Regions from separate parts of the Anaerosinus massiliensis genome, predicted to be linked through region 2. Evidence: riboswitches for the same ligand, from Rfam matches in the RefSeq annotation. Region 2 holds a riboswitch; each other region holds the start of a gene.
The links. A riboswitch is a leader RNA that binds a small molecule or an ion and turns the genes downstream of it on or off. The one in region 2 is predicted to bind cobalamin.

Region 1 (3,203 bases), 2.0 Mb from region 2:
GCAGTGAAGAGGTGATTGATGCTACGATTGAATTGGTAAATGCATTGGTCAACCAGATTCCCCAAAATACAACGCTGTTGTTTGAAAATCTCTGGTGGCCGGGTTTGACTTTAGTGAATAAGCGTTTGGTGGAAAAATTGCTTACACAGGTACAGCACGAGCATGTTGGGATTATGCTAGACACGGGACATTTAATGAATACCAACCAGCGGTTAAAAAATCAAGATGAGGCCATCGACTATGTGCTGCAGTGCGTGGAGAATTTAGGGGAATATCGCACCTTTATTAAGGGGCTGCATTTGCACTATTCTTTATCCGGTACATATGTTGCAAGTTGTATGCAGAATAAGATAGATACAAATCGGACAAGTGGTGAGATTATGGAGCATATCCTTAAAATTGATGAACATTTGCCTTTTTCAACACCGCAAGTGAAGAAACTTATTTCGTATATTCAACCAGAATTTTTGGTGCATGAATTTATGCAAAAAGATGCTGAAGATTGGCAGCGTAAACTTGAAATACAGCAAAATGCAATAAAGTGAGGAGTACAAATGATAAAGCGCCGTATTGTATGGAGTATAATCATCCTTTGCAGTATTTTCTTTCATGGATGTAACTTTCAGGATGCGACAATTCATGAGAATGATGGTTATGAAGCTGTTGATAGTCAAGGCATAAAGATAAAATTGGAAGCAAAACCGCAGCGAATTGTATCACTTACGTTATGCAGTGATGAAATTTTATTATCATTAGTGGATGATAAGCGTCTGGCGGCCTGTTCCTCACGTGCAGCAGATTATGGAATCTCTAATATTGCGGTCCAGGCGCAGGATATACCTGTATTAAGCAGTAAGAGTGTGGAAGGTGTTTTCGCATGCAGGCCGGATCTCGTGATTGCTTCAGATTGGCTGCCAACCGAGCTCATCGAGAGTTTACGAGAGGTTGGGCTGCAGGTATACGTTTATAAGACGCCGGCGACGATTGCAGAGGTCAAAACTTTAGTTATGAAATTCGGCGAATTAGTTGGCGAAGAGGAACGCAGTAAATCTGTTGTAGAAGAAATGAATGCCGTGTTGTCAAAAGTACAAGAAAAGGCAAATAAAATTTCAGAGCATGAACGCAAGGTTGTTATGGCATTATCCTTTATGGGGTGTTATGGCGGGAAGGGGAGTATGCTGGATGATATTTATAAATATGCCGGTGTAGTCAATGGCGCTGCGATTGCCGGTTTAGAAAAAAATGATGTGTTAGCGAAAGAGCAGCTGGTTGCTGTGAATCCCGATTTTATTATGATTCCTACTTGGGATTATGAAGGAAAGGGTATTGAAAACTTTAAGCAGGAAGTAATCGATGATCCTGCATTTTCTACGGTTAAAGCGGTTAAAAACAAACAATTAATTCAAGTGGAGGATAAATACACATACTGTACTTCACAGTATGTTGTCTATGCCGTGCGGGATTTAATTGAAGTGGTTTATCCATGAGTTTATAATTTTATTGCATTTTAAAGAGAATGAATTTGTCAATTGACAAGTAAAAATAAAAGTGGTAACATAACCTTTGTAATAAATATACTTTATTTCATAATATGAAAAAATAATAGCATTGAGATGGGTGCCCGGTAAGGGCTTAATAGGGAAATCGGTTGAATGCCGATGCGGTCCCGCCACTGTAATAGGGAGCGAATCCAAGAATATACCACTGAAAGTTTTACTTTTGGGAAGGTTTGGAGTAGCGATGATCTAGAGCCAGGAGAACTGCCTGTCAAGAAATCACCGTTGGACCTGCGAGCGATGGGAAGGGGATTAATAGATATAAATTTATGATATCTAAATAAGCCTTTTTTGCTATGCAGAAAAGGCTTATTTTTTTATATGTATTACTTAATTAAAATATCTAGGAGGAATCTTTATGAAGCAGTTTTTATGTACTTTGTTAGTCGTTGCTTTTACAGTTTCAGCAGTATTGGCAACACATCACTCGGTGGCAAGTGCAAGTGCCGCTAAAAAAGCAATTGTAGTTGTAAGTTTTGGAACAACTTTTGATGACGCGAGAAAAGCGTGTATCGAAAGCGTTGAAAACGAAATTAAGGCGGCTTTTCCAGACTATGAAGTGCGTCGTGCATTCACATCAAGAATTGTAATGAAAAGATTAGCCGACCGCGGCATTTATGCAGATACTTTGGAACAAGCATTGGACAAGCTGAAAGCGGAAGGATATACTGAGGTTGTAATACAGTCAACACATCTTACGCCAGGAGAAGAATACGATAAAAAAGTCATTGCTCCAGTGAAGACTTATGAGAATTCTTTCCAAAGTATTAAAATTGGCAGACCTGTTCTTATGAATGATGGAACAGATGGGAAAGTAGATGATTTCGCAATTGCTGTGAAAGCGTTGAAAACACAACTTCCAAAGGTTCAAAAAGGACAAGAGATCGTATTTATGGGGCATGGATCTCCACATCAACACAATCCAGCTTATCAAGCATTGCAAAATGAATTTGATGCAGCGAAAATGCCTGTAACGATTGGTGTTGTAGAGGAAACTGATCATCCAAATTTTGAAGATGTAGTTGCTCGTTTAGCAGCGAAAAAATCTGTAAAATCAGTATTGTTGATGCCATTGATGCTTGTTGCCGGTGATCATGCAAATAATGATATGGCTGGCGATGAAGATGATTCTTGGAAAAATTTATTGAAAGCAGAAGGATATCAAGTAGATACTTATGTTCATGGTTTAGGTGAAAATAAAGCAATACAAAAGATTTATGTGCAACATGTAAAAGATGCAATTGCAGGTAAGAACTAAATTAACGGTAAAATTTTTTTAGGGAATAAGAGTTAAAAGTCTAAGCTGGCTTTTTAACTCTTATTTTCCGTTTATTTTATAAAACAATGAATAAAAACAGGTATTTTTTATTTTATATAGTATTTAATATAATGGAGTTTTACAGAAACAGCATAGAAGTAAAATTTACATTGTGAACAAGAGAAATTGGTACCGCAGGTGTCAGACTTGTAGTGCTAAAATAATTTAATGGTATTAACACCTTAGGAGGAAGTTATGGCAGGTATATTTTATGGTATTGGTGTAGGTCCTGGAGATCCGGAATTATTGACAGTAAAAGCAATTCATGCAATACGTGAAGTAGATGTTATTATTGCACCGAAAACGGAGAAGAAAGAAGATAGTTTAGC
Region 2 (3,203 bases):
AATTGCTTATAAAAAGACACAAGAAAATTTTTCAACAGTTACGGCGCTTGCTGATTATCTGGTTGGAAAGTTTGATATATCTTTTGTTGAAGCGCACGATATTGTGGGAGGCATGGTTGCAGAAGTAATAGAGCAGGGAGCCTCTGTAAGTGGAATGGATAGCATGCTTCTTGAAAAATACTCAAAAGAAATTTTAGGAAATGCACTTGTGTTAAGTTCAGAAGAGATTGAAAGTGTTTTAGAACCTTCTAAAAATATTCAATCTAAAACGAGTTTGGGCAGTCCGAGCAAAACTTCTGTTGAAAAAATGCTGGATGAAGCGCAGTCGTGTTTAGCAGAGGATAAGAAATGGTTAGATGCTCAGATTAAACAAGTAGAAAAGGCTTATCAAAAAATAGAAATAGAAGAAAATAAAATTCTCAGTGTAGAATAATTCTTTTAAATATAAACAGATACGATTAGGAGTATATACTTGAAATCGTATCTGTTTTTTTCATATGTGAATAAGTAAACCTATATAATGAATTACTTTAATATATTACGAAAATAACAACATAAAACCAATTGCAAATTATAGATTGATAGGTTGAAAAACGTCGGAATATGTAAAACGAAATTACTGGACAAGGAAATTTTTCTGTGATAGTATGTAGGCAAATAAAGGGATAAAAGGAAAACAAAGAAAATTTAAATAAAGCTATTTCGGTACAGGTGCCTTTCGGGGCTTAATAGGGAAGATCGGTTAAAAGCCGACACGGTCCCGCCACTGTAATGGGGAGCAATGCTAAGAGATACCACTGGGATATATGCCTGGGAAGGTTTGGCGGCGCGATGAACCAGAGTCAGGAGAACTGCCTGTATAACATCACCGGTGACCTGCGAGAGATGGGGAGGGGATTATGGAGTATCAGTCTCTCTCTGGATATTTAATCGCAGAGGGATTTTTTTTACTATAGTAAAGTAAAGCAAAGGATAAAAGCACGAAACATATGATAATTGTATATTGGGATAGGTGCTCGTGAGAGCTTAATAGGGAAGACCGGTTGAAAGCCGGCGCGGTCCCGCCACTGTAATGGGGAGCAATGCCAAGAAATACCACTGGGGTGTAAATCCTGGGAAGGTTTGGCAGAGTGAAGATCCAGAGCCAGGAGAACTGCCTATCTGACAATCACCACTTGACCTGCGAGTGACAGGGAGGAGATTACGACAACTGGCAGATAACATTTATTTGTCAGGTTGAAGTAATGCTTACTCCCGATAAGGGAGTTTTTTTATTTGTCTTATTTTATTTAAATAAGACAAATAAAAAATTAGGTGGGAGCAGTGTGCAATAAAAACTTTTTAAGGAGGTGAGGTATTTTCGTGTCAGGCACTAAAAAGACCTCAGTGGCCCAAAGGCTGTTGAGTGCCGAGTTTTAAAAATAAAAAATGGGAGTGTGAATGTTTATGTCTACTAAGGTTGCTTATGGTACGTATGCTTATCCGGCACCAGATTATGTAGGTGTAGGTGATATCGGAACGGCTACCTATAATGGTTCAAGTATTGCGGCACATGCCGGTGTAGTCAAAACTTATGTGGATTCTGGAATAACTAAAAAGATTGCTGGCGATCCTAAACCGTTCTATTTCAAAAACAGCGCCGGTGCCGATCGGGTGCTCGTGGCTTCTCTTGCATGGTCAGGTGGTGTGGCGAACACCCATTTTCTCATTTATCAGGCGAATGCCGACAATACTTCACCCTATACCTGGGGCAGTCCCGTATATGGACCGCAGACCTGGTCGATTGGCAGTACCGCGATCACCAATCCCTATAAATTTGTAACCAAAACGATAGGCGGCGTATGCTATATCTATGGCATCGACTATGATAATAAGACTGTTTTCCGCATTAGTAGCAGTGAGGACACCTATACCCTTGATACTGCGCATAGTTTCACCTTTACTCCGCCAACAGGGCAAGAATCCTATGGCGTCGACTTGCAAGTCATCGGAGATTCTGTATTTGCTCTGTTTATTAGTGGTACCAATCTAACGGGAAGCAATGCTTCCTATGTGAAGAGTACTTTGGTTCGCTTAAGTACATCTCTGGACTCGCCAATCTACAAGGGACCGCATGGCTCTGCAACGGCACCGGGGTCAGAAGTCTGGCCGGCTGAAAATGCTTTTAGTATTCAAGCTTATGGGGATTATTTGTATCTGATTGCTGTCGGTGGTATGCAGCATTATACTACACCGATTACCTGGAATCCGACATCTCGCCTCCAAAAAATTGCGATCAGTGATTTGACCGTAACTGATGTACTTAGAGCAGCTACAACTGCTGAAGCTTCAACCAAACCAAATGATTGCTTTGATTTTCGCGCGCTCACCTTTAACAATGATGGTAGTCAGGCATTCATTTTAACTGGTGCGTATGACGCTACTTACACCATGAGCTGGCGCTTGTATGCAACTGATATGGATACGCTTGCTTCTACTAGCAACATCTCCCTAGTAAGCAGCCTAGTGACAACTAAAATTGCAAAGGTTGTAGATCACAAAAATATTTTAGCGGGCTATCTATGGACGTTGATGTATTCGGAAAGCACGGAGTCAACTTGGTTTACACGTGGCAACGATTTGGCAATTTATGATAGTAATGGAATCGTTGGTAGCGCTGCCACGATTACGATGCTCAGTAGCCTGGGAGCAAGTAATTCTCCTTCTCTCAATTCGATAACTCTTTATGGTGGTGAAGTTGCACCGCCAACGCAGGTTTTAAAAGGCTATGCGGCTCCAGCTTTTGTTTCCAATTCCGAACAGGCACTGATCGAACGGAAAAGACTGTTTGAATTGATGCGCAAGAATCAAAAATAGGACACGACAGAATATTTCGTAATGATAATTCTCTGTGGAAGGGAAAGTATTTTCCTTCCACTTTTTTGAATTGAACGAAGTAAGGAGATAGAATTTTGCGAAAACGAAAGAATCTGATTAGTGAGGTAAAAAAAAGGCGTGTACTGCTGGTGGCATTGGTAGCGTTGGCCTTGATTCATATAACGCCAGCATATGCGTCAGAAATTCTAAACGATGCAACACCAGCTTTGAAAAAGAATATGAAAAATACGTCCTTTGCAATTGGGGCAGGGGAGACAGTGACGACTTGGTCTGGCAACAAGGAACAGTCTGGGATAATTAATGTTCGGTACAATGGCAATATCGTT
Region 3 (3,203 bases), 2.0 Mb from region 2:
ATTTTTAACTTTTCTCCTTTTTCCGTTTCATATTGTTTGGCTTTATGACGAAGTGATTCAAATTGTTCAGTAAAACGATGTTTTTCAATGATTGTATCGATTTTTTCTATTTTACCTTCTTGTCTTAGCGCTTCTGTAACCTCACCTAACGTCGCACCAGCGGCAAAGGAGGAAACAATTTCATCCAGTACCGTTCCATACTGATTGTTGAATCCTTTTTTTATCGCAGACAATTTTTCATCACGATAAATCGTATCAACATCTGCGACAAAATCTTGCACTTGTTTCTCTCGCAGTTTCTGAAGCTCTGGCTCATCCAATGGATGCTTTTCCAATTCTTCTTCCAGCATATTGGCATACATATTAACGCCAACAGCTCTGTCTGCTCGTCTCGCTAAGTTTTTAAATCGCTGCTTTAATACATCGGCAACTGCATTTTGCACAATTCCTTTTCTTAAGGCAGAAACCATACCGCCTTCTTCTTCTACGCTTTGCAAGACTTTCCATGCCTTTTGCGCGATTTGCTGCGTTAATGTTTCTATATACCATGATCCACCCGCAGGATCTATCGGCTGCCTTAAATTACATTCGTTCTGTAAAATCACTTGCGTATTCCGAGCAATTCGACGAGAAAATTCATCCCCAAAACGAATGACTTCATCAAACTCACCCACTTGCAAGCTGTCTACACCACCAACAACACCAGAAAAAGCCTCCGTTGTAGTACGCAGCATATTCACATAAGGATCGTAAATAGACTTGTTGAATTTACCTGTTCGTGCATGAATCACCATTTTCTGAGCTTCTTTATCCCCACCAAAATTTTCTATAACCTGCGACCATAACATCCTCGCCGCTCTAAATTTTGCAATCTCCATAAAAAAATTAGAGCCAATAGAAAAGCTGAACTGCATATGTTTCGCAATCGTCTGAATGTCAATACTCCTCAATTGCATAGCACGGATATATTCAATCGCCGTAGAAAGCACATAACCAAGTTCTTGCACGGCACTTGCTCCACCATCATTGTAGATCTCACCTTGCACTAAGATATTTCTCAACTTTGGCATATTTTCTTCAGTCCAAACAATGGTATGCGCCATTTCATTATATAAATCATGTACGGAAGTAGGTAACTGACCGTCTTGTGCTAAAGTACCGATTGGGTCAGCTCCGACAACCCCATGAATTTTTTCAATCGCATCAGAGTTTGCCCTGCAAGTTGCACTCATCATGCCGATTAACATTGTACTAGAAGCACCAGCATGCATATAGAGTTCATATTTTCCCAAATCAACATCCTGAAAAATATGATACATATCTTGTATTGTACTTAAAGATACGCCGCCTTTTTGGATATCATCAAAATCTTGCTCTACATTTTTCCCTTGTTTCGTCTTCTCATCAAGCGCAATATTAATAGAGGTGGCCCCTTTTTCTAGTTGGTGCCGAATCGATTCATTCAGTTTTTCTGGCAGCACTTCATTATTTGCTTGCGCAATCAACCACGATTTATGAATGTAGCCTCCCGCCCGGATACCGCGCATATAATTTTCAGCTCCAGGTAAATTAGATAATGCATTTGGATCCGGAGCCATTTCCATCGTATAAATAGGTTCAAGCGTAATTCCTTCGTAGGTTTTTGTAAACAATTTCTTTTCAAAACTAGCACCTTTTAAGCTGGTGATTGTTTCTTGTTTCCATTCTTCATAAGTAGGCACATTGAATTCCTCAAAGGTCACTTGCAGCGGCTCTGCTTGTTTCATTTCAGCTTCTTCAGTTTGTTTCATTTTTCACGATCCTTTCCATAGTTAAGAATAAAATTTAATTTTACCTTCAAACTTGCATCGCAAAATAAAAAAGCCACTCCTGCATACACAGAATGGCTTTTATAAAATCAACAAGTACCAATAAAAAATCTCGGCAAAAAAATAAATGCCGAGAAGAGAGTAGTTAACGCTACTTGTAATCCCCTTCCCATCGCTCGCAGGTCTAACGGTGATTGTTAAACAGGCAGTTCTCCTGGCTCTAGTTCATCGCTCCTCCAAACCTTCTCAAAACAATCGTTTCAATGGTATATTCTTGGATTTGCTCCCTATTACAGTGGCGGGACCGCGTTGGCTTTTAACCAAACTTCCCTATTAAGTCCATAAGGACACCTATTTCCAACAGTATTAAATTTTATAGTTAAACATTATTATTTCATAATTCAAGATTATACTAGCACTTTTCAAGTACCTTGTCAAATTTTATTGCGACCTTATACAAAACAAAAATGATCCATAAAATACTACATTACGCAAACAAATTGCAACAAATGGTGATACGAATGATAAACAATATCTAAGCTCGTATCACCGCTAAACAGACATTACACTAAATTGAATATCTTAATATTTATATTGATAAGTTAACATGTAATTGATCGGAGTTGTGTAGTAATAAGAGCTGGTATGGCTTACATTATCCTGACGATCCAATATATTGTTTACACTGAGTGTTACCTCTTGCTGCTCATTTGCCGCATAACGCAAATTAAAATTGGTCAACAGATATGGTTTGGTTTCAAATGAATGAGCATCACTTGGAGACATAACTCTTTCTGACAAGTAGCTGGCATTTAAATTAGCAGCCCATTTATCTTTGTGATATCCTACACCACCATTAAGCTGTAATTTACCGAACGTTCTGTCCCAATATTCTTTTGTTCCAACTTTACTGGATTTTGACCTTGATTTTGGATTTCCGTAAGTGAGCCCATACTGATAAGACCAGCCATTTTCTTCTTCAATTTCACAATTGATCTCAATTCCGGTATTTTTCAAATCTTCGTTTATCGCATAAAAAACTGTATCACCAGCTGACTTTCCTTTACTATATGTAATGTTATCTTTTATATGATACTCAAATAATGCCACTTTCCATTTATGTGCATCGCTATTTTTCTTCCAACCGATTTCATAATGCGTTCCTTTTTGTGGTCTTAATTGATCGTCACCTATAACATTATAAGAACCGGCAGCATACATTTGTTTAAATGTCGGCATTTTAAAAGATTGACCAATACTAGCATACACACTTTCATCTGGTTTTAGTTTATGGAGCCATTGCCCCTGCCCGCTAAAATTATCGTAATTTTTATCTTCGCCATCTTCGCCTCGCGGTGCCGCTGTCGTCCAAGTTTCTCTCGCACTTAAAATCAA
Region 4 (3,203 bases), 450 kb from region 2:
AGCTATTTGTTGTTTGGCGGTTTTTTATTTATGGCGTATGAGATATCGTTTGCGCTGGCGATTGGGTATGCAAATACAGGGACGCAGGCAATTGAAGTCAATATTATAAATTATTTGTGGCCTTGCCTTACAATCGTATTCGCTATCATTTTTAACAAGCAGAAATTCACATTTTTGCTTATTCCCGGACTGCTTCTTTCTTTTCTTGGTGTTTGTTGGACCTTGGGAGGCGAGAAAGGCTTAGATTTAAGTGTGATGATGAGCAATATAAAAAGTAACCCGTTTAGCTACGTTTTAGCGTTTGCAGGCGCTTTTATTTGGGCTGGATACTGTACTGTAACAAATAGGTTGTCGGAGGGAAAAAACGAAATTGTAGTGTTCTTTATCCTTATTACTGTTGTTTTATGGGGGAAGTTCTTTATGAGTGGAGTTTCACTTAACCTTAGCATGCATGCAATATTTTATGCATTGATGGCAGGCTGTGCAGTAGGATTTGGGTATGCTGCCTGGAATTTTGGTATTTTATATGGCGATATTACAATACTTGCGAGTGCATCATACTTCACACCGATCGTATCATCGTTATTATCTTCAGTGCTATTGCATGCACCACTTTCTTTTTCTTTTTGGCAAGGTGTGGTGATGGTATGTTTGGGCTCCGTTTTGTGCTGGCAGGCGACGAAAGAGCAGATAGCAAAAGATAAAGTTTGTTCTTCATAATGATTTATCATTTAATTCATAAAGAAGACAAAACTCTAATTTCTTTTAAGATGCAGTTGGGTTTTTTATTTTGAGTTAATTATATTGCTGAAGTATGTTTTTTGATAAAAATGCATAATGAATGCGCCTACATGTCGGATCAGGGAAATTTTTAGCGAAAATCATTGACAATAAAATTTGTCAATGCTATCATAATATCGAAATATGGAAAAGATTATATGAGTTGAAGCAGGTGTCCGAAAGGACTTAATAGGGAAGTCTGATGTAAGGTCAGCGCGGTCCCGCCACTGTAACAGGGAGTGAATCCGTAAAAATGCCACTGGAGCAAAAGCTTTGGGAAGGTGCGGAGAAACGATGAACTGGAGCCAGGAGAACTGCCTGTTTAGCAATCACCGTTAGCATTCATGTATGGATGCTTGTACCTGCGAGCGATGGGGAGGAGATTTGATACCATCTAGATTTGTTTTGGTGGAGTAGATTTTCTTCGGCTTGTTTTATAAGCCGATTTTTTATTTATTTGCTGAAAAATTTTTATATGAGTGTGCAAAATCTGCCTGCGCTTTGCAGGCAGATTTTTTTCGTATCGAAGAAAAGTTAGATAAAGATTGGTGTGGAGATATTGTGCTCTTTGTTTATATGAATGAAGGGACAAATCAAGGAGGAAAAATGAGAAAATTAACAAAAAAAGCTACTTGGGGAGTCCTTTCAGGATTTATTTTTATGGCAAACGGAGTGAATTTACCAGTTGGTTTGGCTGCGGAGGCAGTTGTACAAGAAGAAAGTTCAACAGAGGAAAACAAGGCAATGCCGGAGTATGATTTTGATGAAATTGTTGTAACGGGAGAAAGGGAAACTTATGCAGGAGGCTTTCTTGCTAAAACTGGTTCAGTGGGATTCCTTGGCGAAAAAGATGTCATGGATACACCGTTTACGGTTGCCTTTTTATCAGAAAAGACCATCGAAACTTTTGGCGATCCAACCCAGCCTTTAGATAGTGTATTGGCTAATACACCATCGATTCGGCAGTCGGGTAGTGTGCTGCATAATGATTTCACATTTCGTGGATTTCGAGCGAATGGAACAAGCACCTACGTCAATGGCGTTCCCGGTATTTGGACACAGTTTAATGCACCGACGCATGTAGCTGAAAAAGTTGAAATTGTTTCTGGCCCCAACAGTGGAATTAGCGGCACTGGCACGCAATATGAATCGGATACGGCTGGCGGACTTGTTAATTTTGTTACGAAAAAAGCTGGTGATGAACCGCTCAATCGTTATACACAAACTTTCTCTGGAAAAGGTCTCTTCGGTGAATATTATGATTTTGGCCGCAGGTTCGGAAAAGATAAAGAATGGGGAATTCGTGTCAACACTGAGAACTTGAATGGACAGACAAGTATCAGTAATGAACGGATTAAAGCCAAGAGTATCTATCTTGATCTTGATCATGTCGATGAAAAAAGCAAAACAAATTTATTTGCCGGTTATCGGGATATCGATATTTTAAATGGACAGAGATGGTTTAAGCTGGGGTCCAATGTAACGAAAATGCCGAGCGTTCCTGATGCGAGTAAAAATTATTCGTTTGATGGTATGGCGAAAGCGTCCTATGGCTGGAGTGCTACGCTGAATCATGAACAAATTTTAAATGCGCATTGGAAAGCATTTTTAAATGGCGGCGTGATGCGTAATAAATTAAATAAAAATGTTATGTATCAGAACAGTGCAGTGACCTTGATCAATGATTTAGGGGATTTTTCTATTAATACACAGAGTACAACTACGCCGCAGAAAGCTTATTATTTACAAACGGGTGTCATGGGGAATTTCAAAACCGGTGAGGTGGATCATACATTGACCATTGCAGCCGATCAAGCATGGCGCAATCGTGATGCAGCAAAAAATGTTAAAACCTATACCATTGGTAAAGGTAATATTTATACAGGTTTAGACCAAACACAGGATGTGAATGTAGCGTATGAAAGTGCGCTTTCAAATAAGACAAGAATCAAGGGCTGGTCAGTCGTGGATTCCATGGATTATAAAAAGATGAATGTGTTAGTAGGTTTACATAGACATGATGCTGAGGTGAATGCCTATAACACAGCGACAGGAAAGTTGTCTTCTCGTGTAGAAAGTGATGCGTATTCTCCAACGTATGCGATATCGTATCAACCGATTGATCATGTATCTTTTTATGCAAGTCACTCAGAAAATTTTGATGCGGGTACGGTTGTTGGTTCTACTTATAAGAATGCTGGGGAAATTTTATCTCCGAATAAAACCAAACAAAATGAGGTTGGTATCAAATATTTGAATAAGAGTACTTTAACGACGTTGAGTGCTTTTGATATTAAACAGACAAATAATATTGATGTCACGAAAAACGGCGCAACGTATTATGAACAGGATGGGGAAGTTCGTCATAAAGGGGTAGAAATGACAGTCAGTCATGATTTTGCACCGAAATGGAGTGTAATGGG

Region 1: it holds a riboswitch for cobalamin, as region 2 does, so the genes downstream of both, BN6559_RS03470 (sirohydrochlorin cobaltochelatase) here and BN6559_RS12755 (hypothetical protein) in region 2, are expected to answer to the same signal.
Region 3: it holds a riboswitch for cobalamin, as region 2 does, so the genes downstream of both, BN6559_RS03530 (methylmalonyl-CoA mutase family protein) here and BN6559_RS12755 (hypothetical protein) in region 2, are expected to answer to the same signal.
Region 4: it holds a riboswitch for cobalamin, as region 2 does, so the genes downstream of both, BN6559_RS14855 (TonB-dependent receptor) here and BN6559_RS12755 (hypothetical protein) in region 2, are expected to answer to the same signal.

Annotation. Positions count from the first base shown of each region.
Region 1 covers NZ_LT575483.1:645,864-649,066, reverse strand. The annotation lists gene BN6559_RS03480 (TIM barrel protein) at 1-545, shown strand, start outside; gene BN6559_RS03475 (ABC transporter substrate-binding protein) at 555-1,487, shown strand; cobalamin riboswitch at 1,599-1,782, shown strand; gene BN6559_RS03470 (sirohydrochlorin cobaltochelatase) at 1,915-2,814, shown strand; gene cobI (precorrin-2 C(20)-methyltransferase) at 3,070-3,203, shown strand, end outside.
Region 2 covers NZ_LT575483.1:2,645,844-2,649,046, forward strand. The annotation lists gene argH (argininosuccinate lyase) at 1-433, shown strand, start outside; cobalamin riboswitch at 693-873, shown strand; cobalamin riboswitch at 994-1,175, shown strand; gene BN6559_RS12755 (hypothetical protein) at 1,447-2,856, shown strand; gene BN6559_RS12760 (TonB-dependent receptor domain-containing protein) at 2,952-3,203, shown strand, end outside.
Region 3 covers NZ_LT575483.1:660,566-663,768, forward strand. The annotation lists gene BN6559_RS03530 (methylmalonyl-CoA mutase family protein) at 1-1,790, opposite strand, end outside; cobalamin riboswitch at 1,996-2,178, opposite strand; gene BN6559_RS03535 (TonB-dependent receptor plug domain-containing protein) at 2,391-3,203, opposite strand, start outside.
Region 4 covers NZ_LT575483.1:3,099,416-3,102,618, forward strand. The annotation lists gene yddG (aromatic amino acid DMT transporter YddG) at 1-720, shown strand, start outside; cobalamin riboswitch at 934-1,116, shown strand; gene BN6559_RS14855 (TonB-dependent receptor) at 1,387-3,203, shown strand, end outside.